Regions from separate parts of the Bacillus sp. FG16 genome, predicted to be linked through region 1. Evidence: riboswitches for the same ligand, from Rfam matches in the RefSeq annotation. Region 1 holds a riboswitch; each other region holds the start of a gene.
The links. A riboswitch is a leader RNA that binds a small molecule or an ion and turns the genes downstream of it on or off. The one in region 1 is predicted to bind S-adenosylmethionine.
Positions count from the first base shown of each region.

Region 2: it holds a riboswitch for S-adenosylmethionine, as region 1 does, so the genes downstream of both, ACODS7_RS13890 (amino acid ABC transporter permease) here and ACODS7_RS17980 (sugar ABC transporter substrate-binding protein) in region 1, are expected to answer to the same signal.
Region 3: it holds a riboswitch for S-adenosylmethionine, as region 1 does, so the genes downstream of both, ACODS7_RS22485 (M20 family metallopeptidase) here and ACODS7_RS17980 (sugar ABC transporter substrate-binding protein) in region 1, are expected to answer to the same signal.
Region 4: it holds a riboswitch for S-adenosylmethionine, as region 1 does, so the genes downstream of both, ACODS7_RS11745 (bifunctional O-acetylhomoserine aminocarboxypropyltransferase/cysteine synthase) here and ACODS7_RS17980 (sugar ABC transporter substrate-binding protein) in region 1, are expected to answer to the same signal.

Region 1 is NZ_JBMDKC010000048.1:27,916-31,091, reverse strand. Features, by position in the region: gene ACODS7_RS17985 (sugar ABC transporter ATP-binding protein) at 1-764, opposite strand, end outside; gene ACODS7_RS17980 (sugar ABC transporter substrate-binding protein) at 761-1,873, opposite strand; SAM riboswitch class I at 1,962-2,067, opposite strand; gene ACODS7_RS17975 (NCS2 family permease) at 2,156-3,176, opposite strand, start outside.
Region 2 is NZ_JBMDKC010000032.1:19,475-22,650, reverse strand. Features, by position in the region: gene ACODS7_RS13895 (VanW family protein) at 272-1,183, shown strand; SAM riboswitch class I at 1,413-1,521, shown strand; gene ACODS7_RS13890 (amino acid ABC transporter permease) at 1,591-2,259, shown strand; gene ACODS7_RS13885 (amino acid ABC transporter ATP-binding protein) at 2,279-3,040, shown strand; gene ACODS7_RS13880 (amino acid ABC transporter substrate-binding protein) at 3,052-3,176, shown strand, end outside.
Region 3 is NZ_JBMDKC010000073.1:3,808-6,983, reverse strand. Features, by position in the region: gene ACODS7_RS22490 (Lrp/AsnC family transcriptional regulator) at 1-184, shown strand, start outside; gene ACODS7_RS22485 (M20 family metallopeptidase) at 319-1,524, opposite strand; SAM riboswitch class I at 1,612-1,713, opposite strand; gene ACODS7_RS22480 (AAA domain-containing protein) at 1,789-3,176, opposite strand, start outside.
Region 4 is NZ_JBMDKC010000025.1:31,100-34,275, reverse strand. Features, by position in the region: gene ACODS7_RS11755 (YjjG family noncanonical pyrimidine nucleotidase) at 1-151, shown strand, start outside; gene ACODS7_RS11750 (chloride channel protein) at 197-1,426, opposite strand; SAM riboswitch class I at 1,748-1,852, shown strand; gene ACODS7_RS11745 (bifunctional O-acetylhomoserine aminocarboxypropyltransferase/cysteine synthase) at 1,945-3,176, shown strand, end outside.

The DNA of each region.
Region 1 (3,176 bases):
CCGGTTTTTGGTGCTGTATTAATAGGAAGTGTAAGTTGTTTTCCAGTCATTGCTTCCACAATTTGTTGAGCTGTAATTGTTGTAATGGTTTCAGAAAGGGCAACTTGACCATTATGTAATACAGTTACATCATCCGCGAAATTTCGAATCTCTGATAAACGATGAGAAACTAAAAGGATGCCAATTCCTTTTGATGTTAAATCTTTTAATAGTTTCCCAAAGGTTTCAACTTCTTTTGGTCCAAGAGAAGAAGTAGGTTCATCTAATAAAAGGTAATTTGTATTGTTAGATAAAGCTCTTGCGATAAGAAGTAATTGTTTTTCATGTAATGAACAGTTTGAAACATCTTCCGAAACATTTAAATTTACCTGTACAGTTTGCAAATGTTGTTTAGCAAGTGCGACTAATTTGGACTTTGAAAATAGTACTTTATTTTGCATTGCTAAATGATCGATTAGTACATTTTCTAATACAGATAATCCGGGAATAAGTCCGTGATCTACTTCTTGTGTTACGAAAGAAATGCCATGCTTTTTTGCATCGCGCGGGGAAGTAAAGGAAACAGACTGAGTATCAATTTTTATATCGCCAACAACTGGTTGAATTTCACCAGTTGCTATTTTTAGTAAAGTACTTTTTCCCGCACCGTTCATGCCTAGTAAAGCGTGTACTTTTCCTTTTTGAATATGAATAGAAACATCTTCTAGAACAGGTGTAGCGACATGATAAGAATGTGTAATGTTTTGAAGAGAGAACGTCATCATTTTTTCTCCTTCTCTAATTTTTTCATCCAAGGGGAATATGCATCTTTTGAGTCTCCCCAACCGTTTATATATTTTGATAACTGATCCATTGTTATATTTTCTTTTGGTAAACTATTTTTCTTTACTAAATAAGGTTCTAGTGAATAAATATCTGGCGTTTGTTCACCAGCAATTTTTTTGTATAAAAATCGTACTTGAACCTTACCTACTTCAGCTGGATCAGTTGCAGCTGTAGCAGTCCAAGGTGAGTTTTCTTTTTGCATGAGTTGTAAATCTTCATTGCTTAAGTCAATGCCATATACTTTTATATCTGTACGACCAGCTTGTTCAAGTGCTTTAACAGCCCCTTTAGCAAACTCATCCCACGAAGCGAAAATAGCTTGTAAATCGTCTTTTTTCGGATATTTCTTTAGTAAAGCTTCTACTTGTGTTTGTGTATCGAGCGGTGTGTTATTACTAGCAGTACCGAATCTTGCAACTTCTTTTATATTTGGATACCGTTTATAAAAAGCATCAATGATAACATTGCGACGTTCCATTGGAGCAAATCCGCCGACCCATACAACTGCGATATTTCCTTGTCCATTCAAATCTTCCGCTAACGTTTTTAATGATTTCCATGCAAGACTATAGTCATCTTGATCAATAATTGTCACACCTGGCAAGCGTAGATCGTTATCGAACGCAACTACGGGAATGTTCGCCTGTAACGCTTTTTCTACTCCAGGTTTTAGTGCTTCAGAACGGCCATGATCAATTAAAATACCATCCACTTTTGAATTAATAGCAGTATCTAAATTTGCAGCCATTTTTGCTAAATCGTTATCAGAATTGTAGACTTGTACACTGCCGCCAAATAGCTCAACTTGTTTTTTGACACCCTCAATATATTGAGAGGAAAAAGTTCCGATGGACATTTGCATAATTAATGCGATTTTTAATGGCTTCTTCATTTGGCTTGGAATTTCTGTTTGTAATTGATTTTCTACCGTTGTAGTCGCCTTTCTCACAGTTTGTTGCTTTTGTGAAGAGATAGCATCTTGTTCATTTGTACAAGATGCTAATGTAAATAAGAGAAAAATAAGTACGATGGAACATAATTTTTTCATAAAAAAATCCCTCCTAAACTAAAAAGAGAGAGGAGGGAGTGAAAATAAAAAACGCCTTTTCATATAGAAAAGACGCCTTATCATATTACTCTTATCTTTCAACACAATGTGTTGTAAGAATTAGCACCGTGCCCATAAATGGGTCGGTTGCCGGGCTTCGTAGGGCTCATCCCTCCACCTGCTCTTGATAAGACATCGAATATTTAACTATTTTGAATTATTCCACAAACGAATGGTGTTGTCAAACAGTATTTATAAAAAAATCCCTCAGGAAGAGGGATTTTAATGTGGTAAGAATATCAATTGATAAGCAAACAAAATTCCAAATACATACACAAGTGGGTGAACAGCACGGAATTTACCTTTTGCCACTTTCATAAGTGGGTATGAAATAAATCCAAGTGCGATACCTGTTGCGATACTTGATGTAAGTGGCATGCTTAAGATTACTAAAAATGCTGGGAATGCTTCATCAAATGAGTCCCAATCGATGTGGCGAACTGAACCCATCATAAGACTACCAACAATAATTAATGATGGTGCAGTAATAGCTGATACACCAGAAACGGCACTTACTAATGGTCCGAAGAATGCTGCTAGTGCGAATAGAACAGCTACTGTAACAGTTGTTAAACCAGTACGACCACCAGCTGCAACACCAGCAGATGATTCAATGTAAGCTGTTGATGGTGTTGTTCCGAACATAGAACCGATTGTTGCTGAGAATGAGTCAGATAGAAGAGCTCGTCCAGCTTTTGGAAGTTTTCCGTCTTTCATAAATCCACCTTGTTGAGCTACCCCAAGTAATGTACCTGTTGTATCAAATAATGTAACAAGGAAGAATGAGAATACAACGCCGTATAATCCGTAGTTAATTACGTCAGATACAGCAGTAATTGGATTTGAAACAATAATTCCTTCTGGTAATCCAGGCATTGATGTAACACCGTTTGAGAATGTTAATTGTCCTGTGAAGAAAGCGATAATACCAGTTAATAGCATACCGATAAATAGTGCGCCATTTACATTTAAAGACATAAGAACAATAGTAATTCCAAGCCCAGCCAATGCTAGTAGAACTGGAGCAGAGTGAAGATCACCAAGTCCAACTAAGTTTGCATCATTTTTTGTAACGATACCTGTTAAACGTAAACCGATAAAGGCGATGAAAAGACCGATACCAGCAGTAATTGCATGTTTTAAGTTTTCAGGAATTGCTTCCATTAATTTTGTACGGAAAGATGTAAATGATAGCAAAATTAAAATCATACCTGCTACGAATACAGCAGAGAATGCAATTGCG
Region 2 (3,176 bases), on a different contig from region 1:
AAAAAATAGCTTGAAGGTTTTTGATTTGAATTTCTTTTGCTTAATGGTATATACTGGATAAAGGGGAGAGTTTACATAAAAGTTACAATTCTATCAAACTCAAACTTTTATGTAAATATGTATAGACATTTATAAAAGAAAAGAGTAATTTATATAGAGTGAAAAATAACTTGTAACATTTTATAAACATATTGTAAAATGATTGTAACAAAACATACATAAAAATGAAATAAATACATAATAGTGATGTTGGGGAAAGGGAGAGAGTATATTGTTCCGTAAAGTAAAGGGTATATTAGTTGGGGTGTTATGTGTAGCTGTAGTGAGTGGCTGTGGTGCAAAAGTAAGTGATGTTGCATTGGTAAGTGATATTGGTGGGCACACTGTAGAGGCTAAAGCAGAAGTGCAGGATACTATTAGTTTAGTTGATGGCCGAACTGGTACTGAAGTGAAAAAATTAGATTTATCTGGTTTAGGCTATTTCGAAGATGAAGCGAAATTTAAAAAGTCTGTAACAAAGGTTGTTGGTGAGGTTGGAAAAAGCGTCGACAAAAAAATGGTTCCTTCACGTATAGCACCTGATGGAAGTTGGCAAGAAGGAAAACCTTCTTATGAATTAATGGAAAAAGAATTAGTAGATAAATTGTTAAATGTTGGTATGTGGGATGCTACGTATCAGTTGCCGATCGTGGAGAAAAAACCAGTCGCAACATTAAGTGATGCGCAAGGAAATGGTGCGGTAATTGGTAGATATGAAACGAACTTAGGTGGTTCAACAGGTGGCCGTATTGAGAATATTCGTTTGTCAGCAGCGAGCATAAATGGAGTTGTGTTAGCAAAAGGAGACCGTTTCTCTTTTAATTCATTAATCGGTGATACAACACCAGATAAAGGATATCAATTAGGGAAAGAAATAGTTGATGGTAAATTAGTAGATGGATATGGCGGTGGTGTTTGTCAAACATCTTCAACTTTATACAATGCAGCAGATCAAGCTGGCCTGAAAATGGTGGAGAGAACTACACATTCTAAAACGGTAGGTTATGTTCCACAAGGAAGAGATGCTACAATTGCATATCCATATTTAGATTTAGTATTTGAAAATACGAATGATGCACCTGTGAAGCTTTATATGGGCATTCAGGGTGGAAAGCTAGTTGCTGAAGTACATAAAATGAGATAAGTATAATACCTTTATAAAAAAGCCATTATTTCTAAGTTTGATAGAATTAATGGCTTTTTTGTGCAATCAATATTACACCTCAAGATATAATGAACAGGAGGAAATTTAATAGGAGTAAGACAGTCTAAAAAAAGCATTAAATTTAATTCATAGTTTTCTTATTGACATTATTAGTAATGGGGTGTATTCTTCATAATAACAACTAAATAAATGGAAAAATTTATTGATTTTCTTATCAAGAGAGATGGAGGGACTGGCCCGATGAAATCTCAGCAACAGGCTGTATCAAAGTACTGTGCTAACTCCAGCGAACGCAATAGGCGTTTGAAAGATGAGGAGAAATGGATTCACATTTAACTCTTCTTATATGCGTAAGAAGAGTTTTTTGTTTAGAGAGGGGGGATAGAGTGAAGTTTGATGTAACGTATTTTTTAGAAAGTTTTCCGCAATTATTTAAATATGTATACATAACTTTAGGGATTACTGTAGTTTCAATGATTATTTCCTTCGTTATAGGGATCGGCTTGGCGATCATAACGAAAAATAAAACGAAATATTTATATTCAATTGCAAGAGTGTATATCTCTTTCTTTAGAGGAACCCCGTTATTAGTTCAATTGTTTGTTTTATATTTCGGATTACCACAAATCTTTCCGACATTTACAGTGCTTACAGCTATGCAAGCAACTTTAATTGGCCTAAGTTTAAATAATGCTGCTTATTTATCAGAGATTATTCGAGGTTCATTAAATGCTGTGGAATCAGGGCAAATGGATGCCTGTTTATCAGTTGGAATGACAAAGGCGCAAGCGATGCGACAAATTATTTTTCCGCAAGCTATTCGTGTCGCAGTACCGTCACTTGGAAATAATTTTGTTGGATTGTTAAAAGAATCTTCGTTATCTTTTGCACTTGGGGTGGCTGAAATTTTAGCACAAGCGAAAATGCTAGCGGCACAATCATATCGTTATATGGAAAGTTATTTAGCGGTAGCGATAGTATATTGGATTATTACAATCGTAATTAGCTGGGGACAGAAAAAGTTAGAAAAGAAACTAGATGCACCATATTTGTAACAGAAATGAGGTGATATATATGATTGAGATAAGAGATTTGTATAAGTCTTACAAACATAATGAAGTACTAAAAGGAATTTCACTTACTGTAAATAAGGGAGAAGTAGTAGTCATTATTGGACCTTCTGGTTCGGGTAAATCGACATTATTAAGGTGTTTAAACTTATTAGAACAACCGAATGATGGCAGTATTAGAATTGAAGATTTAGAGATTTATGCGAAGAGACTTTATAAAAAAGAAATAATACAATTGCGTCAAAAAACGGCAATGGTTTTTCAAAATTATAATTTATTTAAAAATAAAACAGCATTGCAAAATATTACAACGGCATTAACGGTTGTACAGAAAAAAAGTGAAGAAGAGGCAAAGGGAATATCGAGAAAAATATTAAAACAAGTAGGCTTAGCTGATAAAGAAGATTTTTATCCAACAATGTTATCAGGAGGGCAACAGCAAAGGATAGGTATTGCTAGGGCAATGGCTTTAAATCCCGCAGTATTATTGTTTGATGAACCGACTTCCGCACTTGATCCAGAATTGGTGAATGAGGTATTGCAAGTTATTAAAGACTTGGCAAGGCAGCACATAACGATGGTTGTTGTTACACATGAAATGAATTTTGCAAAAGAGGTGGCGGATCGCGTTATATTTATGGCTGATGGCATTATTGTAGAGCAGGGAACACCAGAAGAAATTTTCCGAAACCCACAAAATGAACGTACGAAAAAGTTTTTACGACAATTGAATGCTTCAGAAGAAGGCAATCATTTCGTTATTTAGGAGGAAGAATTGTGAGGAAATCATCATTATTACTAACATTAGCATTAACAGTATCAGTTGGAGTTTTATCAGCTTGTGGTTCAAATACAGCAAGCGAAACAACAAATGAAAAAGTAGTAAAAGTTGGGACATCTGC
Region 3 (3,176 bases), on a different contig from region 1:
TTGTAATGCCGCTCCTGAAGTAACAGATTTATATCGAATTAGTGGGGAGTTTAATTATATGATGAAAGTCATGAGCGATTCGATGGATTCTCTCGCTGCATTTTTAGACTCTTTAATGCAATTTGGCTTGTCGTCTCCTTTAATTGTTTTAAAAAGTGAGTTTGAGGAGAAATTGTCGTTCTAATAAGAGGACACTAAGGTAGAAATATCAAGTGTATGTGAAAAAATTCTTTTATAATATAATAAAACCAGCCATAGGCTGGTTCTTTTTTCATTCAATTTCCTACTAAAAATCCCGGGTATAATCCCCCTTCTCACTTACCCTTGATTCCTCTGCGCCTCTTTAAACTCCTCCTTCACCTTCTCTAACAACCCTTCTTCCGTAATTAATCGATACGCCGTATTTGCTAATGCTTTTGCCGATGTAATTAATGCTTTATCCCCTAGTTCTGAACGTGCTGCTTCTCTAAATTCATTCGTATGCGCAATTAAGTCATCTGGACCAATTTTAATGTACGGGTGAATGGTCGGTACGACTTGGCTTACATTTCCTGCGTCTGTTGAACCAATACCCACTCTTTCTTTACGGTTTACGTCTTCGCCTAATAATTCTAGTTCTTCTGCTACGACGTCGTTATATGTTTTTGTTACGAGTAGTTCATCGATTTCATTTTGGAATTGATGGATTTTCACTTTTGTGCCTGTTGCTAATGCTGCTCCCTGTGCGATATTTCTTACTTTTTCTGTTACTTCTGCACATCTTTTTCTCGTTGCTGCGCGGATGAAGAATCTTGCTGCGGCGTAGTCAGGAATAATGTTAGGTGCTTTTCCGCCCTCTGTAATAACACCATGAATTCTTACATCTGACGGAAGTTGTTGGCGAAGTGCGTTAATACCGTTATAGAGCTGAATAACCGCATCTAATGCGTTAATCCCTTCTTCTGGCGAAGCTGCAGCGTGAGCTGTTTTTCCGTAAAAATGAAAATCAAGTGGATCGACTGCTAGTGAAGGACTCGTTGTCGCTGTTTTTCCGCTCGGATGAATCATAAGTGCCGCATCAATATCTTTAAATAACCCCGCTTTTACATAACTCGCTTTCGCACTACCGTTTGGTCCTCCTTCTTCAGCCGGAGTACCAAACACGACAACTTCCCCGCCAATTTCTTCAAGCGTTTCTGATAATGCGATTGCTGCTGCAACGCTAATTGTGCCAATTAAATTGTGACCACACGCATGGCCTAATCCTGGTAAAGCGTCATACTCCGCTAAAAATGCGATGACTGGTCCTTTTTCCCCTGAACTTTTCCGCGCAATAAAACCTGTTTCATGCCCAGCTATATTGTGTTGCAACTGAAAACCAGCACTCCCTAGTAATAAGCTTAACGTTCTTGATGCGTAAAACTCTTGGTTACCAATTTCCGGATTCGCATGAATATCATGACTTGTTTCTATGTACTTTTCCTTATTTCTTTCGATACTCTCTTCAATTGTTTTTCTTTGTGACGCTACTCCTGTCGCTCCCATTTTTCTTCCTCCTTTATTTTCACGTAAAAAAGCCTCTTTCTAAAAGATAGAAAGAGGCTTCTGTATATACAATCAAAATGAGCTTCTTTCTTATCTTTCAAGTTACCTTGCTGGAATTGGCACAGTATTCATAACGAATCCGCTGCCGAGGTATCATAGGGCCAGTCCCTCCACCTCTCGCGATAAGAATTTTCATAAAATTATATTAAATTACATTTATTCTAAGTTCATTCCAATTAAAAGTCAAGGAATTCCTATCCGAATTTACCGAATATCTAAAAATCCTTTTAATACACCAATTGTTTCTGGTGCTTGCAGTCTTGCACATACGTACGGAAATTCCGTACTACCTTCAAATATCATTTGAGATGTGAGCGGTGCGCCTGCCCAGAAGATTTCATCATCGATTACGATAAACGGGAATGCTTTATTTTGTCTTTGTAACTTTACATTTTTCAGCGGAACTGGTCCATCACTATAAACTGTTATTTGTGCATTTGTACGCATTAACGCTTGCCATACTCGTTTATCTACTTGTTTCGTACTTGGCAGTGAAATAATAATTTTTCGTTTTGCGGCTAAAATATCTTTTAATAGCCCTTTCGGCTCTTCAAGATTCATTTCCATAAACCAGCGTAAACGTTTCGAAATTTTCCGTTCCCACAATTGTCTTGATGTCGTGCGGTCATACACATCTCCATGACGTTCTATATGAGCTGTTAATTGCGATAACGCTTGTTTTCTAGAAAGATTTTTACGCATATAATGGCAATCTGATAATTGAATGAACTTCCCTCTCGCCCTTGTCACTGCTACATTGACGAGGCGATGATTTTTATGGTCAAAGAATAACACGCCAGGTCGTTCTTGCGGATAACTGTCAACCGTATCAAAGATCATCATATCTCTTTCAGAACCTTGAAACTTATGAACTGTCGCCGCTAAAACTGGTATGTTTTGATATTTCGTTCTCTGCAACATTTCTCTAATACACGTCGATAAAAAGCGTGACTGCGCCCTGTAAGGTGTCACAACACCAATGGATTGCACACCATCTAACAATCCGATTAACATCATTTGCATTGCTACTAAACCAGACATAATGTTAAAACGTGAACCAGAAGCAGCATCTTTTAACGAAAAAGCTCCCATTTGGCTCGTATCAAATAAAACACTCGCTTCATTTGCGAACGGCTGCAATTGCGCAAGTTCTTTACGCTCTGAAACAGACGGATGATCGTATACTCTATTTTTATAAATAAACGAATTCGTAAACTTCGATATATCCGCATGCATACGTCTTTGTTCCTGCAACATAAATAGGTTCGGATGTGCTTCTGATTTATTAACAGACTCAACAATCCCAGCATGGTAAAACATATCTTCCCCAAGCCATTTGCGAACAAGTTCATGGTTCGCCATCGCAATTGGAGGTAATTGTAAAAAGTCGCCACAAACAACGATACGTTTTCCAAGTGAAGCAGCTAATGCGATTTGCGGAACGAACGCCATACTCACTTCATCTACGACAACTAAATCAAATGTACGCTCATAAATCAGCGCATCAATTGCACATTTTGATAGAGTTGCACCAATTACTTTTGCATTTTCAATATATTCTTTTTCTACTTCTTTAATTTTCGCTTTTTGCT
Region 4 (3,176 bases), on a different contig from region 1:
ATTAAGCGCCGATATTAAAGGTGGATATGTAGCGGGAATTGATACTTGTTGGTTTAACCCAGAAAGTAAATTAAATGATAGTGGAATTATACCGACATATGAAGTGCATAATTTTGAAGAGTTAGAAGCGTTATTAAAGCAGCGCGTGTAATAAAAAAATAGGCAGTGGAGCTTTCGTCCCCACTGCCTATTTTGATTAATTTGTAGTTTTGTTATGTTTTGGAAGTGGAAAGGCATTCCCGATAGCAGCTGCACCAAGCATTGGCAATAGCAAATTAAGCGGGAAAAACATAAGTAATAGTAATGTTATAGCTATTGGCTTTCGTAACGCATAGCTCGAAATTGCTGTCGTTACGATGGCAACAGATGCTACTGGATCTATAGGAAGAATAGATGCTACAGCGTATCCGATACTTGACCCAGAAAATATAATTGGGAAGATATGTCCACCTCGCCACCCTGTGTTCAAACAAACGGCAGTAATGCACAACTTTAAAATCCCTGAAAGAAGTAGTATCCACAAAGATAAATGGCTCCATTCAACAACTAATTCTTTTAATTGATGTTCCCCTGAAAATAATGTGTATGGAAGAAAAGTTCCTGCAATTCCTAATAAAATACCACCGAGAATTCCGAGTGTCAGCTTGTATTCTCTAAAAGGGTGAATTAACTTCTCTAATGTGAATTCTAACTTGAAATAAAAGAAACCAACTATAGCACCGATACTAGCAAGTGGAAGAAATGCGATCCATTCATTGAAAGAAAGTGAACCTTCCCCGAAATCAACAATAAAGGATCCACGATTATCGAGTTTACTCAGTAGTAAATAAACAGAAAAACCTGCGAAGGTAGTAGCTAAGTATACAATCGCCTTTTTTCCTTTAGAAAAAGCAGCAATTTGTTCTCCCTCATTTTCATTCGGTGCTAAATAACCGAATAATGGTGCGTTGAAAATGACACTTAAAGTAGCGCCAATTCCGATCTCGGTTAGCTCATCCATACCCTTCAAGGCAAATTTAAAGCGATCCCCTATCCATGTGCAAAGTCCGCCTATAATTCCAACTAGTGCGGCTTCTGGACCAAGACTAGCACCGAAAATTAAAACAATAATCGCGGTTAAAGTAGCCCGATGGACAAAGCGATATTCGATTCGACCAGTTTTTTTATATTCAGTCATCACTTCAGGCATAAGGCGTGGGTATGTACCGAAATATTTTTGTGATAGACCAACGAGGACCCCGCCAATTATTGTTACGCAAAGGGTGTAATAAGAGGGAAAAGAGAGAACTTCAGGCAAGTATCCCCAAATAAAGTGGATTCCAATATTTATTGTGACTAAAAATAACCAAACTGTAGCTCCTACTATAGATCCTAGAAGAATGCCATATAGAGCAAGTATGTACTGTATATCTTTTTTATCTGTCATGTTATACCTCCGTTATGTAAATCTTAGTAGGGAAAAAAGTGAAATATACTAGTGGAAAATGGATTGAATATATATAGTATCTTTTTGAGAGGATCGCCTATTCAACATGTAGGCTAAATTTTGGAGAATTTGAATTTATAGGTTAAATTACTTATTTAATTTTATAGACTGATTTGAGGTTTTTAAAGGTCTTTTTTGAAATAGATTAGAATATATTTCTTTTGTTGCTTTATATGAAATTGTTAACGTTTATTTTAGAACATTCAGAAAAACAGTTTGACATTAGGAAATTATTGCTATAAAATCAACGGTAATTGCATAGTCTTATCAAGAAAAGGTGGAGGGACAGGCCCGATGAAACCTTGGCAACAGCCGTATAACGGAATTGTGCCAAATCCTGCAGGTAGTAATCCTGAGAGATAAGAAAGAGCCTTTAGAGCGTGTTTTCAAACTGCTCCTTTCTTGTTTTCAGGAAAGGGGCAGTTTTTTATTTTGTATAAAAGAAAGGAGAATGAGAGATGGGAGAATCATGGGGAAAAGGAACGATTTGTGTGCAAGGTGGCTATACGCCAAAGAATGGTGAACCACGTGTTTTACCACTTTATCAAAGTACAACGTATAAATACGATACTTCAGATGATTTAGCAGCCCTATTTAACTTAGAGGCAGAAGGATATATTTATACGCGTATTGGAAACCCTACTCTAGCCGCATTTGAGCAGAAGTTATCAGATTTAGAAGGCGGTGTAGGAGCTGTTGCAACGGCTTCTGGGCAAGCAGCCATTATGCTCGCAGTTTTAAATATTTGTAGTAGTGGAGACCATTTGCTTTGCTCTTCAACGGTTTACGGGGGAACGTTTAATTTATTTGGAGTGAGTTTGCGTAAACTTGGCATTGATGTTACGTTCTTTAATCCAAATTTAACGGCAGATGAAATTGCGGCACTTGCTAATGACAAGACGAAACTCATTTATGCAGAATCATTAGGAAATCCAGCGATGAACGTTTTAAATTTCAAAGAATTTTCAGCTGCCGCTAAAGAATTAGAGGTACCTTTTATCGTTGATAATACATTAGCAACTCCTTATTTATGCCAAGCGTTTGAACATGGGGCGAATATTATTGTTCATTCTACGACGAAATATATCGATGGGCATGCGAGCTCCTTAGGCGGTATTGTAATTGACGGTGGAAACTTTGATTGGACAAATGGAAAATATCCTGAGCTTGTTGAACCAGATCCAAGTTATCACGGTGTAAGTTACGTTCAAAACTTTGGTGCAGCAGCGTATATTGTGAAAGCACGTGTTCAGCTATTAAGAGATTATGGGAATTGTATGAGCCCATTCAATGCATATATTAGCAATATTGGCTTAGAGACTTTACATTTACGAATGGAGCGTCATAGCGAAAATGCTCTCGCGGTTGCTAAGTGGCTTGCTAATCATGAACGTATTGAATGGGTGAATTATCCGGGATTAGATAGTAATGAAAATTACTCGTTAGCACAAAAGTATTTGAAAAAAGGTGCTAGTGGGGTTTTAACATTTGGGATTAAAGGGGGATTAGAAGCAGCAAAAGAATTTATCGCAAATGTAAAACTAGCAACTCTCGTAACACACGTAGCTGATGCACGAACTTGCGTTATACATCCTGCTAGTACGACGCATAGACAATTAAGTGCTGAAGATCAGCGTTTAGCTGGTGTTACATCTGATTTAATTCGTTTATCGGTTGGTATAGAAGATGT